Regions from separate parts of the Paenibacillus sp. JT31N7 genome, predicted to be linked through region 3. Evidence: riboswitches for the same ligand, from Rfam matches in the RefSeq annotation. Region 3 holds a riboswitch; each other region holds the start of a gene.
What was found. Region 3 has a riboswitch for cobalamin ahead of nrdI (class Ib ribonucleoside-diphosphate reductase assembly flavoprotein NrdI). Riboswitches for the same ligand answer to the same signal wherever they lie in the genome.
Positions count from the first base shown of each region.

Region 1: another riboswitch for cobalamin. It lies ahead of cobJ (precorrin-3B C(17)-methyltransferase); the one in region 3 lies ahead of nrdI (class Ib ribonucleoside-diphosphate reductase assembly flavoprotein NrdI).
Region 2: another riboswitch for cobalamin. It lies ahead of metE (5-methyltetrahydropteroyltriglutamate--homocysteine S-methyltransferase); the one in region 3 lies ahead of nrdI (class Ib ribonucleoside-diphosphate reductase assembly flavoprotein NrdI).

Region 1 is NZ_JCAUAT010000001.1:2,151,028-2,157,601, forward strand. It holds gene AC58P5_RS09755 (sirohydrochlorin chelatase) at 1-106, opposite strand, end outside; gene cobJ (precorrin-3B C(17)-methyltransferase) at 166-2,085, opposite strand; cobalamin riboswitch at 2,442-2,632, opposite strand; gene AC58P5_RS09765 (glycoside hydrolase family 13 protein) at 2,738-4,426, opposite strand; gene AC58P5_RS09770 (glucose-1-dehydrogenase) at 4,446-5,231, opposite strand; gene AC58P5_RS09775 (YjcZ family sporulation protein) at 5,405-5,527, opposite strand; gene AC58P5_RS09780 (metallophosphoesterase) at 5,700-6,563, opposite strand.
Region 2 is NZ_JCAUAT010000001.1:197,376-203,949, forward strand. It holds gene AC58P5_RS00860 (ArsR/SmtB family transcription factor) at 106-471, shown strand; gene AC58P5_RS00865 (ATP-binding protein) at 484-1,764, opposite strand; gene AC58P5_RS00870 (hypothetical protein) at 1,933-2,580, shown strand; gene AC58P5_RS00875 (arylamine N-acetyltransferase family protein) at 2,577-3,362, shown strand; cobalamin riboswitch at 3,413-3,606, shown strand; gene metE (5-methyltetrahydropteroyltriglutamate--homocysteine S-methyltransferase) at 3,793-6,090, shown strand; gene AC58P5_RS00885 (YolD-like family protein) at 6,313-6,555, shown strand.
Region 3 is NZ_JCAUAT010000005.1:96,076-102,649, forward strand. It holds gene AC58P5_RS20885 (aldolase catalytic domain-containing protein) at 1-338, shown strand, start outside; gene AC58P5_RS20890 (hypothetical protein) at 505-2,601, shown strand; cobalamin riboswitch at 3,153-3,348, shown strand; gene AC58P5_RS20895 (hypothetical protein) at 3,354-3,551, opposite strand; gene nrdI (class Ib ribonucleoside-diphosphate reductase assembly flavoprotein NrdI) at 3,638-3,997, shown strand; gene nrdE (class 1b ribonucleoside-diphosphate reductase subunit alpha) at 3,984-6,068, shown strand; gene nrdF (class 1b ribonucleoside-diphosphate reductase subunit beta) at 6,293-6,574, shown strand, end outside.

The DNA.
Region 1 (6,574 bases), on a different contig from region 3:
TAATGGCCTGCTCCATCGTTTCGGCGAGCCGGCTTACAAACGCCCGGACCTCGCTGTTCCCTTCCGCGTCACGGCTTCCGTGACCTACAAACAGTACCGCATCCATCGGTTCTGCCTCCTTTTTTGTATACCTGTATTTGAATGAAGCCTCTTATTACGGGATCGTTAATCTCCGCACAAAGCGTTTTCGATTTGAAAAGCGGGGACTTCCCGGTGCCGGTAGCCCTCCAGCTCTTTTACGCGGGCAAAAAACTTGTGGAACCGTTCGTTCGGGTGCCCTTCGTTCTGATACTTGGCGACGATCCGCTCTATGGTCTCGACCAGCTTGTCCGGCTCGATGCCTTCCGCAACGGGCTGCGCCGCGTGGGCATTGCGGCCGACGGTTTTCCCTCCGAGGAACAAATCAAACTTCTCCCGGCGGTACACGATGCCGATATCTTCCTTCACCGCGCCGTAACAGGCCATTCCGCAGCCGTTGAAACCGATTTTCATCTCTTTGGGTACGGCCGCCCCGCCCAGAAGACCGTGAAGCTCCTCCGCATACGGCACGGCGTCGCCCTTATCCATATTGCAGAAGTCGCAGGCTTTGATCTGGACCACATCGCCGACCGGAGCCAGCAGAAGCCCTTCGCCGCGAAGCCGCTTCGTTACGGAATCGGGATCATCGGTCCGCAGCTTGACGAGCAGCTGATGATGGGGCGTATATTCCATCGTTCCTTTATCGCCGACGGCATCCGCGAGGACCATCAGCTGTTTGGCTGTGAGGTTTTTGTTCGCAAGTCCGGGGCTGACGGCGAACTCGAGAATAGCCTGCTGGCGGAAAAACCCGCTTGGGGAATCGGAGGAAGAAGCCCCGCCGCGCTCGCCCGTCACGAGACGGAGCGCTTCTTCCGCAAGCTCAAAAGCGGTCGGAGCCGGAGTCCCGACGGAAGCCGCAGGTGCGGCAGGCGGACGGACGGCGACCGCAACCGCCGAATCTCCGTACTCCCCGGCCTTCGAAGCCACCGGCGTATCGTACGCGGACCTTGTCCCGGCCGATTGAATACGGACCGGCAAATCTTCACGGTCGTAGTCGTCGGTAGTGCCGGTTCCCTCGGCTTCCGGGCTGTATTCGCCGTAACCGTCGTCCCCGTATTCGTCATCGTCGAAGAAGGACGGCAGGACGGTGCCGCCGGCTTCCCGCTCTTCCGCGGACCGCAAAGCGGCACCGGACTGTTCCGTCAGGGCCGATGCAGTTTCCGTGCCGGTTTCGTCTTCCTGCTCCAGAGCCCACGGCTCGGCCTCACGCCGCAGACGCTCGTGAGGACGCAGGGGCTGGATATCGCTGTCCAGCGTGTATTTACGCTGATAGCCCCTCGGCGTAATCATGAGCCCCTCATAGTTGCGGGTGGCGGAGTTGCCGATGATCACCGTGGTGAGCATACCGATGTCATGCTCCAGCATCTGGGCAAGCGTCGTCAGCACGACGTGCTCCCTGTCGCGGTAGGCGCTTTTGACGATACCCACCGGAGTATCCGGAGAGCGGTGTTTCAGCAAAATCTGCTGCGTCTCCACAATCTGCCGGGTTCGCCTCCCGCTCCGCGGATTGTACAGCGCGATGACGAAATCGGCGGATGCGGCCGCCTCGACTCTGCGCCGGATGAGATCCCACGGCGTCAGGTGATCGCTGAGGCTGATGGTGCACGCGTCGTGCATCACGGGCGCTCCCAGCAGCGAAGCGCATGAGTTGATCGCCGAGATGCCGGGTACGATTTCGACTTCCACGCCATTGCTCGGCTTCCAGCCTTTCTCGATCAGCACCTCGTAAACGAGACCCGCCATGCCGTATACGCCCGCATCGCCGCTCGATATAACGGCCACCTTGTGCCCCGCCTCCGCTTGTCTGACGGCTTCCTGCGCGCGGCTTACTTCCTCGGTCATCCCCGTACGCACGACCTGTTTGCCGTCGATCAGGCTGCGGATCAGATCCACGTAAGTGTTATAGCCAATAATGACTTCGCTTTCCGAAATCGCCTCGCGTGCGCGTTTTGTAATATGGGCTTCGTCTCCGGGGCCAAATCCGATGATAAGCAGTTTACCGGCCATTCCCATTCCTCCTCTTCCCTGTAAAGAAAGCTGCAGCGTTCCGCTGTGCAGCCGTTATCGTGCGGTCCGGCCTTCATGCGTCGTACAGGCGGACCTTGTATATGCACGGCGGTGCCCTTGCAGGCGTACCTGCCGTTTGCCCTCTCCATCTCGTGCGGACAATAAAAAAAGCATTTCTATCCTCCTCGGATAGAAATGCTTCGAACTTTCGAGCCATTAAGCGGGAATATCCCGCATATGCTTCCAACCCGCACAGTCCGCCGGTCACGGGCAGTCTTGTACGCCCACGTCCGGCAAGCCGCCGTTGGCAGCAGATTCAGCCGTTCTCAACACCTCCCTAAATCCTCGTAGGTTATCTAGTGTTATTCAAACAGGCAGGTCTCCTGGCTCAGAGCTTTCTTCGGCGCCTTCCCGGAAAATCCAGTGACGTTAATGCCGAAAAAAATTTTCCCCTGCGATTGCAGGGGGCTCCTTACAGTGGCGGGTCCGCGTCGGTCTTTCACCGAACTTCCCGTTTTAAGCCGAACCCTGTTCTTAAGGACTGTCTGATCCGTTCGAATGGGCTCCGCACCTGTTTTTACCATATTCGATTGTGTTCTGTTCATCATAACATCCGGTCAAAGAACTTGTCTATGCCGATAAAACGCTCCCCTTACCCGAGCAGATAAACCCTGGCTTCATAGGGCCTCAATTTGAGGACGCGGGTATCTTCACCGGAGACGGGATCGTAATTCGAAATGAGAAGCTCCGCGTCTTCCCCCTCTCCCAGCTCATCCGGCCATGTAAACTCCGGCGTTCCGTCGAAAAAGTTCAGAACCGCCAGCAGCTTCTCCCCGTCCAGCGTCCGTGTATACGCATAAATTTCCGTGTCCAGCGGAAGCAGCAGCTTGTACTCGCCGTAAACGACAACGGGGTGCTTTTTGCGAAGCGCGATCAGGTTCCGGTAATAGTGGTAGATGGAATGGGGATCGGCTGCCGCTGCCGCCGCGTTAATCTCTTGGTAATTCCGGTTGACCTTGATCCACGGCTCCCCTGTCGTAAATCCGGCGTTCGCCGTATCGTCCCACTGCATGGGGGTGCGGGCATTGTCCCGGCTTTTTTTCCAGATGGCTTTCATGATTTCGTCCTGGGGCTTGCCGAGCAGCTCCGCCTGCTTATAGTAATTGATCGTTTCCACATCGCGGTAATCGCCGATCAGATCGAACGCGACATTGGTCATGCCGATTTCTTCTCCTTGAAAAATATACGGGGTCCCCTCCAGCGTCAGGAGAAACGTGGCCAGCATTTTGGCGGATTCCACCCGGTACCGGCCGTCATCTCCGAACCTCGAAACGGGACGGGGCTGATCGTGATTGCCGAGATAATTGGCGTTCCAGCCTTTATCGTGAAGGACCGTCTGCCAGCGGCTCATCACTTTTTTCAGCTCCGGCAGAGTCCATGGCTTCGACTCCCATTTGCCCGTACCGGCGGAAGCCGCATCCAGATTCATATGCTCGAACTGGAAAACCATGTTCAGCTCATGGCGCTCGTCCCCCACGTAATCCAGCGCCTGCTCCGGACCCAGTCCGGATGTTTCGCCTACCGTCATGATGTCATAATCGAACAGCACCCGGTCATGAAGCTTTTGCAGCAGCGTATGTACCTTTTCCAGATTGGAAAAAAGCTGATAAGCCTGCACAACGGGCAAGTGCTTGGGATTATCGGCATCCGGCAGCCCCTGCGCTTTTACGATATGAGCGATGGCATCGAAGCGAAAACCGTCGACTCCCTTGCCGAGCCACCAATGCACCATCCGGAACAGCTCGTCGACCATCGCCTCGTTCTCCCAGTTGAGGTCGGGCTGATGCTTCGAATACAGATGCATGTAATACTCGTCCGTCTCCGGGTCGTGCTCCCAGACGCTTCCGCTGAAATAAGACTCCCAGTTGTTCGGAAAAAGCCCCTTTGCCCCCTTTCTCCAGATGTAATAGTCGCGTTTGGGATTATCCCGGGAAGAGCGCGCTTCTTTAAACCAGGCATGCTGGTCGGAGGTATGGTTCAGCACAAGATCCATCATGATTTTCAGCCCGCGCTTGCGCGCTTCCAGAAGCAGCTCGTCGAAATCCTCCATCGTGCCGTACTGCGGATCAATCGCGTAGTAATCGCTGATATCATAGCCGTTGTCCGCACCCGGCGAACGGTAGACGGGACACAGCCAGATGACGTTGACGCCCAGCTCCGCAAGATAATCCAGCTTGGAAATGATCCCGCGAAGGTCTCCTCGGCCGTCTCCGTCCGAGTCCTTGAAGCTGGACGGATAAATTTGATACACGACACTTTCTTTCCACCATGTTTTGTTCAATTAAGTTCTCTCCTCTCTGTCAGCCTCTTCCTCCTTGGAACGACGGATATTTCGTCATCCCTCCGTCCGCGAACAGCGTAATGCCGGTAACATAGCTGGACTCCGACGATGCCAGCCAGGCGGCTACGGCCGCAATCTCTTCCGGTTTGCCGATATATCCCATCGGAATAAGGGCTTCCACGCCGGCGCGCGCCTGCTCGTCGGCGAATTTCGTTTCGTTGATGGGCGTGTCGATAGCCCCCGGCCCGATATTGTTGACCCGGATTCCTTTGGGCGCAAACTCCAGCGCCAGCGTTTCGGTCATCATTTTGACGCCGCCTTTGCTCGCCGCATAATGGACGAAATGCGGCCACGGTATCATTTCATGCACACTTGAAAGGTTGATAACGACCCCTCTGATTTCATGCTTCAGCATATAGGAGATAGCTTCGCGGCTGCCGAGAAACGCACCGGTCAGGTTCACATCCAGCACTTTGCGCCAATCGGCGGCGGACAGCTCTTGAGAAGGAACTTCATTCTCGATTCCGGCGTTATTGATCATCACATCCAGTGATCCGAAGTGCTCGTGGGCGGTTTCGACCAGCTTCTTCACGTCCTCTTCTTTCGTCACGTCTCCACGGAGCGCCAGCGCTCTGCCGCCCGAGGCTTCCACTTCTTCGATCAAGGCGGGAATGCTTTCTTCATGGGTCAAGTAATTGATCAGGACATTCGCTTTCTCTTGACCGAAACGGACGGCGGCCGCTCTTCCTATCCCCGTGGACGCTCCCGTGATAGCAACCGTTTTTCCTTCCAGATCCTTATACATGGCGGTACCTCCTTGATTTTGGAATGCGGGCCTCAAAGAAGACCTCCACCTTACTTACACGTTTCGGAAGGAAAAAACGCATAAAAAAAAGAACAAACCCCGGCTGCAAGCCGCCTGAAGTTTGTTCATCTACGCTTACGGCCGTTAATCCGGCCGACGGAACTTATAAGGAATTAGTACAGGAATGCGCGGGAAATGATAACCAGCAGAATGAACAGAACCAGAATTGCGCCTACGCTCGTACCTACGCCCACGGGTTTTCCACAGCCTACGCCTACTCCTCCGTAATAACCCATCTTTCGTATCCCCTCTCGGTGAGTTATTGTCTTACCGTACACTATATGTGGGTTCGAAAAGATGGAGTGGACGTCAGCCCGCATTCGTTCAAAATGAACGATATTCCGCCGGAGCCTACTCCGGGTTCTACTGAGGGATTCTACTGGCGGGTCCTCTGGGGCGTCTACGGAGTTACGGACGCTTTTTTAACGTGAACACCGTCAGCTCGGGCCGGCACCAGAACCTCACGGGGTGCATCGTCATGCCGATGCCCCGGTTCGTGTACACGTGCAGCTTGCCTCCGCCGAGTTTGTACAAGCCGTCGACATACTTGCGCCCGTACATCGGCGTCGTAATAGCTCCGTAGAAAGGCAGCCGCACCTGCCCGCCGTGGCTGTGCCCGGACAGCTGCATATCGACCGGCGCCTCCAGCGCGATATCCGCGAAATCCGGGGCATGGGAAAGCAGGAGCACGAAGTCGTCTGCGCCTGCGCCCTTCAGCGCCCGGTTCAGATCGGGGCGGCCTTCCCACATGTCATCGACACCGGCCACCCGGATCAGCGACTTTTCTATGCCGACCGCAACGGACCGGTTCGTTAGCAGCTCGAAGCCTCCAGGCTTCAGCACCTTCTCCGTCTCGCCGGGAGAGCCGTAATAATCGTGATTGCCGAGCACCGCGAATTTACCCAGCGGGGCCTTGAGTCCCGCCAGTGCCTGGCTGACCACCGGAGCGTCGTACACCCGGTAATCGTATAAATCACCGGTGAAGCACAGCAAATCCGGCTTGAGCGCATTGATCCTATCCACCAGCTGCGGCAGGTCTCCGGGCGCCAGATAAGGGCCGATGTGAACATCGCTGAACTGGACGACACGCAGGCCGTCGAACGCCTGCGGCAGCCGTTCCAGCTCCAGCCGGACATGCTTGGTGCGGATCCAGTGCGGCTCGGCAAACCGCGCGTATCCGTAGGAAACAAAAGGGGCTGCCAACAAAGCGCCTGCCAGAAATTTGCCTTTTGCCAGAAAGGCTCTGCGTGTCATCTTCGGATTGGGGTCCATCGTGTTTCCTT
Region 2 (6,574 bases), on a different contig from region 3:
ACCGGGTGCGGGGCACTTTCTTATTGCGCAGCGGAGAAGGGACTCCCTTAACCGTAATGTTTTTGATATAATAAGCCGTATGGAAACGAAGGCGGTGAATGGATCATGCAAAAACCAATCGAAGACCTCTGTGACGAATCCTGCGCGGGGACGGAATCGGACGGAACGGCTCTGGAGCACGCGAAAATGAACGAATCGATGGCCGTAAACATGGCGGAGATGTTCAAAGCGCTCGGAGATCCTACGCGCGTCAAACTCATTTATGCGCTTTCCCAGCAGGAATTGTGTGTCCACGATCTGAGTGTCGTGCTTGAAATGGGGCAGTCCGCCGTCTCCCATCAGCTCCGGTATTTACGGAATGTCCGGATTGTTAAACGGCGCAAAAGCGGCAAGACCGTCTTTTACTCGCTCGACGACGATCATGTTAAAGAAATTTTCCGTCAAACCCTGCAGCATCTCGTGCACGTATAAGAAATAGAGTATCTATTCCCGGGGAATAGATACTCTTTTTTTTGCCGACAGGGGGAAGCTGATCATAACCTCAGACCCAACGCCGACTTCGCTGGCGAACCGCATTTTCCCGCGCATGGCATCGATCAGGCGAGTCGTGACCATCAGACCGAGCCCGGTTCCCCTGCTTTTCGTCGTATAGAAGGGAGCCCCCAGTCTTTCGATTTCTTCCTTGGTCATGCCGCTTCCGTTATCCGTGATGGTAATGATGGCTTTATGCTTCCGGACATAACCGTGAATGCGGATAAGACCGTCCGTTTGGGTCGATTCGATTCCGTTTTTGATCAGATTGACGAACGCCTGTTTCAGCTTGGAAGAGTCTCCCTCGATAAAAATATTGTCCTCGCAGGAAAGCTCGATTACGGCTCCCGACATGCTGGCATAAGGTTCAAGCATCGTCACGGCCTGCTGAAGCGAATCGCCGATATGGATGATGCCGGTTTCGGTCAATTCGGGTTTAGCGAAGAGCAGAAACTCCGAGATAATCTTCTCGGCCTGGTCGAGTTCTCCGATGGCGATGTTTAAATAACGGCCGAGCTTCTCATCGGCTTCTTTCTGGGAAATCTGGATATAACCGCGCGTAACTTGAAGCGGATTACGGATCTCGTGAGCGACGCTTGCGGCCAGATCGCTGAGATGCTGCAGCTTCTCGGCTTTCTGGATTTCGATACTCATCTGGTCGTGCCGGAGCATATGCTGAAACCACAGGATAAGCAGAACCGGCAGCAGGAGCTGTACGATCACGAGAAGACTTACTTGCGGCAGCAGATCCTTCCAGATAAAACCGTGATGCGAAACGATGTACGACAGCCAGATAAGCAGCGCGGCGGCGCCGATGCCCGCGTACAAGAGCGACAGGCCGATCTTTTTCCGCGAAGGATATTGGTAGAAGACACGGGCTCTCAACAGGATGGGAAGAAAACCCGCCGCATAGAGAATGACGTCCGAAACTCCGAAAGACGGGAACATAATCCCATGAAAAATCAGCATCATCCCAAGCGCCGTAAACCCTCCGTAATACCCTCCGTACATAAAAGCGAGCAGAAGAGGAACGCCTCTTAAATCCCAATAAAAATCGGGAACGAGATACATGACCGGATAGCTTATACTGAAAATTCCGGAAAAACCCATCAGGATTCCCATCAGAAACCGGTTTCGGATTTTTTCTCTTTTGTAAAATCGCGTAAGCATAAAAATCTGGTAAATATGAGGGGGAAATGTCATGATGAATAAATGGACTAGGGTATCTTTCACGGGCCGCACTCTCTTTCTGAAAGAAAAAAGAACTCAGATTCCTATTATGGAGTTCTCTGGCAGATAATGCAATAAATAATGATGCCGATTGCGCGGAAACTCATCAAAAATTGGTGAACATGGAGGATTATTTCACCAAGTTGTTGAATCTTTCAGAATAAGTCGGAGGTGGTTAGATTGAAAATACTCGTCAGCCAGCCTAAGCTGGAGCGGAACCTGGAACAACTGCAAGCGGAATTAATGATGTATCCCGACATAACCGCGGCTGTTTTCCCCGAAGGATACTTACATACCAATCTATCTCTGGCATGCGAGCTTGCGGCCCGTACGCGTACTCTTCTTATAAGCGGAACGAAAAATCCGAAAGACCGGGCCGTGATCATTAACCGGGAAGGGCAGATCGTGATGGACCGGGCCAAATACAGCGAATATAAATCCGTAAACGAAGAGGGCCTGATTATCACTCCGATTCTATGTGATGAACTGGTTTTGCAGGAGATAGGAGAGCCGGGTAACCGGGGGACCGATTTGTTTGTTCAGCCGATCGGCGTCGGCATGTTCAGTGAAGAACAGTTCGATGAATGGGTTGCAAAAGCGAAAGAAATCGCTTCCCGGCATCATGCCATGGTTATCGGGACGAGTCATGCGGACGGATCCTTTCGCGGCAGCGAAGTTTCGCTGCCCATCGCGTATTGGATAGACCGGGACGGCAAGCCGCTGTTCATTTCCAAATGCGATGTGCGCAGCCGTATTGTGGATCTCCGCACCAAACAAATCACGGTCTGCGAGGCTGCCGTAAAGGAGGATGTCTCGTGAGAACGGATAGAGAAGCTTTGAAACCTGAAGTGGAGGCTTACCTCAACCGAATCGGGTACGAGGGGCCGCTGGACGGCAGTTACGAAGCGCTGGCCCTGCTGCAGGAGCAGCATCTGCATACCGTACCGTATGAAAATCTGGACATCCTGAACGGTGTTCCGCTGTCGCTGGAGATTAAGTATCTGCGGCATAAAATCGTCGAGCGGCGGCGGGGCGGCTACTGCTTCGAGCTGAACGCCCTGTTCGGCTGGCTGCTGCGCAAGCTCGGCTACCCGGTTACCGATTATGTCGCCCGGTTCTGGCGAGACGAGACACAGCTGCCGCCCAAACGCCGCCATCACGTGCTGAAAGTGGAGGCGCAAGGAGTCAGCTACTTATGCGACGTAGGTGTCGGGGGCATCGTGCCGCGGAGGCCTGTCCGTCTTGCCGAGAAGCTGGAACAGCGGCAGGGCGAGGAGCTTTACGCCATGGAGCGGGACCCCGTATTCGGCTGGGTGCTCAGCGAGAAGCATCATGGCAGTTGGAGGCGCATTTACTCGTTTACCGAGGAGGCGCAGCTGCCCAAAGATTTTGTCATGGCCAGCTTCTGGTGCGAGCACAGCCCGGACTCCATTTTCGCTAAGGATGCGATGGTAGCCCTACGGACCCGGGAGGGACGCAATTCGGTCTCCGGCAAGGAGTTTAAGCTGTTCACGCCCGAAGGCGTGCGCACGTTCGTGCCTGAAAACGACGCGGCTTACAAGGAAGCTCTGCTTAAATATTTCGGCATTCCTCTGGAATAAAGCTTGCATAAATAAGCTTCGTTGTGTATAGTCATTCCTAAGTTAACCAATTGAATATGTTGGGAATAGGTGCTCAGCCCCTCGGGGGAGCTGGAGCTTAAAAGGGAAGTCCGGTGAAAAACCGGCGCGGTCCCGCCACTGTAACAGAGGAGTCAAGGCGATTATGCCACTGGTCTTAGACCGGGAAGGCAGCCGAAGATGATGATTCTGGAGCCAGGAGACCTGCCTATTCTGACAGCACTGCTTTACCTACGGGAGATAGGGAGGTGTTAAAGTACGGGCCGCTGATTATACAAACAGAGGGCGTCTTTATCCTTGCATGCTTCGGGGATAATGACGTCCTTTTCTTATTTTTCGCGTACAAATAAGCAAATGAAGCAGAGAACTCATGCAAACATCCAATTCAAGCCACTATCAGGAGGTCAAGATCATGAACGCATTGAAAAGCAGCAGTTTGGGATACCCGAGGATCGGAGCGGGACGTGAATGGAAGAAGGCGCTGGAATCTTTCTGGGCCGGTAAAATCGGGGAGCGGGAGCTGACAGACAAGCTGGCCGAGGTCCGTCTGGGAAATCTGCGCATTCAGCGGGAGAAAGGCATTGAGCTTATCGCCGTCAACGATTTTTCGGGTTACGACCATGTGCTGGATACGGCCGTTATGTTCGGGATCGTCCCGGCACGGTTTCATTACGAGGGCGGTGAAGTGCCTGTCGGCACCTACTACGCGATGGCGAGAGGGGAAGATGGGGCGGCCGCATGCGAAATGACCAAATGGTTTAACACCAACTACCATTATATCGTGCCGGAACTCCAGAGCGCCAAGCCGGAGCTGGTCGAGAACAAACCGTTAAAAGCTTACCGCGAAGCGAAAGAAACGCTCGGAATCCAGGGCAAACCCGTACTGCTCGGACTGTTTACTTTTTTGAAATTGTCCAAAGGGTACGCCGAGACGGAAACCGATGCCTGGATCGACCGGCTGCTTCCGCTTTACGGCGAAGTGCTGCGCGAGCTTGAACGGGAGGGCGCCGAATGGGTGCAGGTGGACGAACCGGTGCTTTCGACAAGCGTGTCCGCACAGGATCTGGAACGGATCGAACGGATCTACAAAGCGCTGGCGGAGGCCGCACCGGGCCTGAAAATCATGCTCCAGACTTACTTTGAATCCGTGGAATCCTACAGCCGGGTGGTCCGGCTGCCCGTTCACGGGATCGGGCTTGATTTCGTCCACGGCGGTGAAAAGACGCTGCAGCTGTTAAAGAGCGAAGGTTTCCCTGCCGACAAGGTTTTGGGAGTGGGCATCGTGGACGGCCGGAGCATCTGGCGTGCCAACCTGAAGGAGAAGCTGAATACGCTTCATGACATTTTTGCCGTGGTACCGGAAGAGCGGGTGATCCTCCAGACGTCCAGCAGCCTTCTGCATGTGCCAGTGTCCGCTGTTTACGAGGACAAGCTGGATCCGGTGCTGAGAGACGCCCTTGCCTTCGCAAACGAGAAGCTGGAGGAAGTCGTCCTGCTGTCCAAGGCGGCGGTGTCCCAAACGGCGGAAACCGGCGATGCGCTCCAGCGGAACGAAAAAGCGCTTGCCGCCCTCCAGTCCTCGGAAGCTCGCGGCAACAAAGCCGTCCAAGAGGCAGCCCTGCAGCTTCAGAAGGTACCGGCGGCACGGAGCGCTAGCTTCAACGAACGGCGTGCCCTTCAGCGCGAGAAGTGGAAGCTTCCTTTTCTCCCGACCACGACAATCGGAAGCTTTCCGCAGACAGCGGAAGTCAGACAAGCACGTTCCAAATGGAGAAAAGCGGAATGGACGGACGCGCAGTATAAAGCGTTTATCCGGAGCGAGATCGGGAAATGGATGAAGCTGCAGGAGGAGCTGGATCTGGACGTCCTCGTTCACGGGGAGTTCGAACGGACGGACATGGTGGAATTTTTCGGCGAAAAACTGGACGGTTTCGCCTTCACTCGCAACGGCTGGGTGCAGTCTTACGGCTCGCGCTGTGTGAAACCGCCGGTCATTTACGGCGATGTGGCCTTTACGCAGCCGATGACCGTCGAGGAAACCGTCTACGCGCAGTCGCTCACGAAACGTCCCGTGAAAGGGATGCTCACAGGACCGGTCACGATTCTCAACTGGTCGTTCGTCCGGGACGATCTGTCCAGAGACGTAGTCGCCTACCAGATTTCCCTCGCGCTGGAGAAAGAAGTGAAAGCTCTCGAAGAGGCGGGGATCGAAATGATCCAAATCGACGAACCCGCTGTCCGCGAAGGCCTTCCTCTTAAGAAAGAAGAGCACCGGGCTTATCTCGACTGGGCGGTCAACGCTTTCCGCAGCACTACGGCGAACGTCCGGGCCACGACGCAGATTCATACGCATATGTGTTACTGCGAATTCCACGACATGATCGGGTCTATCCGTGATATGGATGCGGACGTCATTTCCATCGAAACCTCCCGCAGCCACGGGGAGTTGATCGAAAGCTTCGAACAGCATACGTACGAGAAGGGAATCGGTCTGGGTGTCTATGACATTCACAGTCCGAGGGTCCCTTCCGTCGAAGAGATGGTAAGCATGATCGAGCGCGCGCTGCGCGTACTTGACCCGCAGCTCTTCTGGATCAATCCCGATTGCGGACTCAAAACGAGAGGCGGCGAGGAAACCGCAGCCGCCCTGCGCAACATGGTTGCGGCCGCCAAACAATGCCGGGAAACGATGGCTGTTCCTCAAGGCTGAGCGGGGAGGCAAGTCTTTACTGCAGCCGCTCTCGGACCGATAAAACAAAAGCCATCCATAATCGGAGCCTTTTCCCGGTACAAACCGGGCAGGGGCTCTTTTTTACATTCGCGCGGGAAGAAAATAGGAACGCTAGTTTCCAAACCATTGGAAGAACCCCATAAACATGGTAAGATAGAAAGATAAAACGGCAAAAGGTAAGACCGTCATTCAGGAGGTATAATGGCAAAGGCAAAAGTAAAACGTCCGACCCGGGATGAATTCGAGCTGGAGGAACTGGGGAACCGGCTTGTGGAAGCCAAGAACGAGGATTCTCTAATTCTTCTTACGGTATGGGGCTGGGCAGAGCAGGTCTACGGCAGAATTACGGTCATGGATCCCCGGACGAGACTCGTACATGTTCAGGACGGCGAACAGCTGACGAAAGTTCCTTTTATGGACATTATGCAGGTGGATAACGCCTGATTAGCCTTAAAAGCATCCG
Region 3 (6,574 bases):
TCTCCAACACCATCGTCGGTGCCGAGAAAGGCGTCGAGTTCCTCGACACCTCCGTCTACGGCATGGGACGCGCGGCAGGCAACTGTACCACCGAGCTGCTCGTCAGCTACCTGAAAAACCCGCGTTACGATGTGCGTCCCGTCCTGGACCTGATCGAGCGCCACATGGTCGCCATGCGCGAGAAAGTGGAATGGGGCTACATCATTCCTTACATGGTCGCCGGAACGCTCAACGAACATCCGCGCGTAGCCATGGCTGTCCGCAACACCGCGGACAAGGACAAGTACGTCGATTTCTACGACAAGCTGACGACGCCGGAAACTATCGCCAATAATTAATAGCATTAACGAGATCCTTTCCTCCGGGAAGGGATCTTTTTGATTTTTCCGGCTTCGTAAATTTGAAATCCGTCCATTAACTTTCGTTAATATCCTTAAAAATTTTGGTTTGGTATAGTGTTCCATGGAAAAGAAACGCCACCTTATTAACCAATGGAGTGAGACCATGTCTGCCAAAACCAAACACGATGCTTTTGAGGAGTTTTATACGAAGGCATCCAACACCGGACCGGCTGCCGGCACGTTTTTCAACAATAAAGCTTATCTTTTTTACACGAACGGGAATCTGTTGGATCTCATCTGTATGGAAACTTACCTGGGCGACGATAAACAGGAAAAGGTCAGGATCGTGAAGAACCCGAACAAAAAGAAAGGGCCGCTCGGGATCGAGTATTTGACCAAAGTGGCCTATGGGGGCGACGGGGTCAGCGGAGGCCGGATACCCGCTCTGGCAGCATGCGCGCATGAAGGCGTCCTGTACTTGTTTTACGCGGATCAGAGGGGGGCGCTCTACCAAATGACCTCCCAAGACGGGATCGAGTGGTCATCGGCTCTTCCCTTAAGCGAGCGCATGCGCCTTCGGACGGACAGCCGGTTCGCAGCCGTGTCGGCCGGAACCCGCTTGTATCTCATCGGCTCCGGTGCGGACAGCAAGCTGGCACTGAACTGGACGGATGACGGGGGGCAGACGTGGGAGCGGACGGACGCCCGTGAACAGCGCCCGGCGAAAGACGGCAAGGCGGAGGAAATCAGGATCGCGGACGTCACTCATACGGCGGCTTGCAGCTACCGGGACCCCGGCGGCGAAGTGCGGATCATGGTCGGCTACATTCAAAGAAGCCCGGATACGAAGTCGGTCATTTCCCGCAAAAAAGAAGCTTTAAAAACGTGGCTCCTGCACCACGAGGAGAATGCACCGCCCCGGAAAGTAAATGAACCGCGCGCCCTAGCGGAAGGTGAAAACGTCAGCCACTTCGCGATCGTTCCGGGATCTATCGAGAACGGCTGTACAGGCAGCGTTCTTCAGCTGTTCGTCAGCGGCAAAACCGCATACGACGTCAAAGCGAGAAGATTTGAATACTCCATCCCTACGGGAGTCTGGTCGCCCCCCATTATTCGCGACTGGGGGCACATGTCGACGCCTAACGGGCACCATGTCGACGCCTTCCAGTTTTTCAAACCTACGGACGAGGGACATATCCGGTCGGAAATCTGGTTTACGCAGACGTTCGACGGCTCCGGTATGAACAAGCATCTCGGAATAGGCCGGTATCGTTCCGACCGGCTTACCTTGATGGACACGTTTACGAACTGGGCCAACGATGACCATCTTACGTTTCTGGGCGTTGTCGAAAGCCCCCCTCCCCACGTGCTGAACGGTTCCGAGCTTAAAGATTCCATCTGTTCCTTCCGGTTCAAGTGGTCGAAAGAGGAGCAGGCGGCGGTATCCGCGAAGTACAAATTCGTCGCTTCTCTCAATTTTAGCGGGAAATTTCCGGTCGTAGGAATCGGCGGCGAGCTGAAGATCGCTTATGAACGCGCGCGGTCCGTCACTTCCGAAATTAAGAGCATCAAGGAATTTTCGATTGAGCTGTATCCGTCTTCCACCAAAAAAACGGCTACGCATTTGTATATCCGGCCCAACATAACCAGACATACCTACAAACTGGCGGATTGGCAAAAGAATGACCTATCCGTGCAGCTCAGTCTTTTCTCCGTATCGGATCTAAGCATTGAAGCCCGCAAAGGCAAATTTTTGAACACGTTCCCGAGGCAGCCCGATCCGAACCACATCGAAAATTATGTGCAGCGGTTTACGGAATTGCCCGATTATGCGGATAAACAGCTATCGTTCAGTATGCCGGTCAACTGGTCGGAGTCCATGAAAATCGAAGAAAACTTTATTAAAGTGAGCAAAACCATCACCTCCGTTTCCAACAGCGTATCCGTTGAATGCAAGCCTGCGGGCAAGGCTCCCGGCGATGTATTTTCGATCGGTGTAGGGTCCAGCTTCATGTACACGTATGAAGTGAACGTATCCACCCAATTTTCATCGCAAATGGGCTGTACGGTCCGTTACCCGAATCCGCGTACGGATGAACCGGACGATATCAGCGAAGTGAAGCTGCTCATGTATGTTTTTTACCCTGACCAAAATAAAACAGACCACTGCTACTGGATTCCGGAGGAAACGAAAAGCCAGTTTCCCTGGTGTGTGGCGTGGTCCGTGGATGAGCTGGTTAAGCAGGGCAGCGGCCAATAAGGCAGCCGGACAGAACGGTGGGAGTACCCGTCAAGCCTGACCGCATGGTTTTGGCCGGCAGCGACCTAATCAGCTGTTTACGGCTTCAGAAAGGCTCGTCTTCTGATTTATGTTTTTGCTCATCTGATTCCCGGTGTGTACATCAAGGATTTTTTATCCGCCCTTACCCTGTCTGTCGCTTTGCATGTGATCGAGTGGATACTTGCAGGCATAATGATCCTCTATAAAAAGAACAACAAAAAGAATTTAAACCTGTAAAAGGATCAAGCTCCGTTCGTGAGGAGCTTGATCCTTTTTCATGGCGTGCATGAACAATCCCCCGCTCAGCGCATCAAAATCCGCTTGGATGCACGTCACTCCGCCACCTGCAAAATTTGTCGAAATAAAAAGAATCCGAAATAAAATCTCGCCCGTTTATGGGCAGGTTATCACACCTTTTTCGCCTTATATCTCGGTTTTTCTCCCCTTGTTGAGTCCTTACGCACAGTTGACAAACCACAATATATTGAGGTAAATTCATATCTATCACCTACATATTCACTATATATAGACTATATATAGATTGGACAGGTTTCCCGCCTATCGGGCGGGAATCAAAAGGGAAGTCCGGTGCGAATCCGGCGCGGTCCCGCCACTGTCAACGGGGAGCGCCCCACCCATACCGCCACTGACGGATGCCGTCGGGAAGGCCGCGGAGGGGCGCAATGAACCTGGAGCCAGGAGACCTGCCTGTCTGAAAGACACCGCTGAACCTACGGGAGATAGGGAGGTGTCCGGACGTTTTTCACATGCAGCCGCATAGCCCGGCTGTCCCCCTCTTCCGCCTTCGGGCGGGGAGACGGGCAGCCGGCTTGTACGCGCGGCTTCAGCCAGCCTTTTTGCAGAGCCGTCATCGGCGCGCGAAAGGGCTGGAAGCTGACTGTGAATTTAGAGCCGCTCTTTGTCACCAAGGGGCGGCTTTCATCCGGGCGCGCCGACTACTTCCCGTGGTCGGCGCGCCCCGTATTTTTGATAGAGTGGAAAGGAAGATGCTTCCATGCTGGTAGTTTACGATTCCCGTACGGGAAATGTTCAACGATTCATTAACAAGCTGAATGTGAAGGCCGTACAGATCGAAGAGGATTTGACGATCCAGGAGCCGTTCGTCCTTGTTACCTATACGACCGGATTCGGTCAAATTCCCGGCAAAGTGCTGGACTTTCTGAAACATCACTCTTCCCTTCTGCGCGGTGTAGCCGCAAGCGGCAACCAGAACTGGGGACAATCTTTTGCCCTGAGCGCCGACCGCATTTCATCGGCATACGGTGTTCCGGTGCTTGCTAAATTCGAACTTTCCGGCACGTCTAGCGACGTGGAACGATTCCATAAAGGGGTGCGCCATCTTGAAGCATATTGAACTGAACAACGAACTCATGATACCGGGGGAAGACGGATTTTACCGGCTGGAGAAAGACCGCGAAGCGCTGGACGCCTTCCTTGAAGAAGTGCAGGGACAGACCGTTCCTTTCGGCAGCATCAAAGAACGTTACGATTATCTGATCGGCGAAGATTTCTACGAAAACGTGTACGAACATTACACGCTGGAGCAGATCGAAGCCATCCACGAAACCATCCGCGAAAGCGGCTTTAAGTTCCAGTCCTACATGGCCGCTTCGAAATTTTATAAAGATTACGCCCTGCGTACCAACGATAAAAAGCAAGTCCTCGAATCCTACGAGGACCGTGCCGCCATCGTCGCCCTTCACCTCGGTGAAGGTGACATCGGCAAAGCCCAGCGGATCGCCAAGGCGATCATCGAGCAGCGCGTCCAGCCGGCGACGCCGACGTTCCTGAACGCCGGACGCAGCCGCCGGGGCGAAATGGTCTCCTGCTTCCTGCTGGAGATGGACGACTCCCTGAACTCCATCCAGTACGTCATCGGTACCTGCATGCAGCTGTCCAAAATCGGCGGCGGCGTAGCCGTCAACATGTCCAAGCTGCGCGGACGCGGCGAGCCGATCAAAGGCGTCGAAGGCGCCGCGAAGGGCATCATGCCCGTCATGAAGCTCCTTGAGGATGCTTTCTCCTATGCGGATCAGATGGGTCAACGCCGGGGCTCCGGAGCTGTCTACTACTCCGTATTCGGCTGGGACATCATCGAATTCCTCGACTGCAAAAAAATCAACGCGGACGAGAAATCCCGCATCCAGACGCTTTCCATCGGCCTGATCGTGCCGCAGAAGTTTTACGAGCTGGCCGAACAGAACAAGCCGCTGCATGTGTTCGCTCCGTTCTCCGTCTACAAGGAGTACGGCCGTCACCTCGACGATATGAATATCGACGACATGTACGAAGAGCTGCTCGCCAACCCGAACGTGAAGAAGAAAGTCGTGATGAGCGCCCGCGACATGCTGACCAAGATAGCTGTTATCCAGCTGGAATCCGGCTATCCATACATCATGAACCGTTCCAACGCGAACCGCGGTCATGCCCTGAAAGACATCGGCAAAGTGAAAATGTCCAACCTGTGCACGGAAATTTTCCAGCTTCAGGAAACGACGGAAATCGGCGATTACGGCCAAGGCGATATTATCCGCCGGGACATTTCCTGCAACCTCGCTTCGCTTAACATCGTGAACGTGATGGAAACGAAAAGCATCCGCGATTCCGTCCACAGCGGCATCGAAGCGCTGACTTCCGTCAGCGACAACACGACGGTCGCGAACGCGCCTGGCGTTGTGAAGGCGAACAAGGAGCTTCATTCCGTCGGTCTCGGCGCGATGAACCTGCACGGCTATCTCTCGAAAAACCGGATCGCTTACGAAAGCCCGGAAGCGAAAGAGTTCGCGCGCGCCTTCTTCATGGCCATCAACTTCTACTCGCTGGAAAAGAGCATGGAAATCGCACGCGACCGCGGTATCACTTTCGCCGATTTCGAACGCTCCGAATACGCGAAAGGCACCTATTTCGCCAAGTACGAAGAGAAAGATTACCGTCCGGAATCCGATAAAGTCAACGCACTTTTCGAAGGCATGGATCTCCCATCGCCGGAAGACTGGAAAGCCCTGAAAGCACAAGTCATGAAGCACGGCCTGTACCATGCTTACCGTTTGGCCATCGCGCCGACGCAGAGCATCTCGTACGTTCAAAATGCGACTTCCAGCGTCATGCCGATCGTCGATCAGATCGAAACGCGTACGTATGCGAACTCGACCACTTACTATCCGATGCCTTATCTGTCCAAGGAGAACATGTTCTTCTACAAGTCGGCTTACCGGATGGACCCGTTCAAGATCATTGATCTTATCGCGGAAATCCAGGAACATGTGGATCAGGGAATTTCAACGGTGCTGCACGTAAACAGCGACATCTCGACCCGCGAGCTGGCCCGCAACTACCTGTACGCCGCTAAAAAAGGACTGAAATCGCTCTACTACACCCGCACGAAGCGGTTGACCATGGAAGAATGCCTGAGCTGCTCCGTTTAAGAGAGTGCCGGGTTACCAATAGATTATTTTAAAAGAAGCCGGCTTCGCGAAAGGAACGTAAAAAACGCTCCGTGCAGGCCGCAAACATACGTATGGCGCTATCCCCTATAAGCAGCTTTATGCAGGGCCGGAACTTGTAAGCCCCGTATAAAGCTGCCTATGGTTATGCACGGCAGCGACTGATGCCGGATTTGCAGCGCGCCCCATCCAAAGGAGAGAAAACGATGAAAGCCGTCAATTGGAATAAACCCGACGACGATTACACCTGGTCGTTTTGGCAGCAGAACGTGATGCAGTTCTGGACCGAAGAAGAAATTCCCCTTTCCGACGATAAAATGGTCTGGATCGAGATGAGTCCGGACGAGCAGGACGTCTACAAGAAGGTTCTGGGCGGCCTGACGCTGCTGGACACCCTTCAAGGCGGAGTCGGCATGCCGAGACTCGTCGAGCACATGGACGGCCTCCAGCGCAAAGCGGTGCTGTCGTTCATGGGCATGATGGAACAG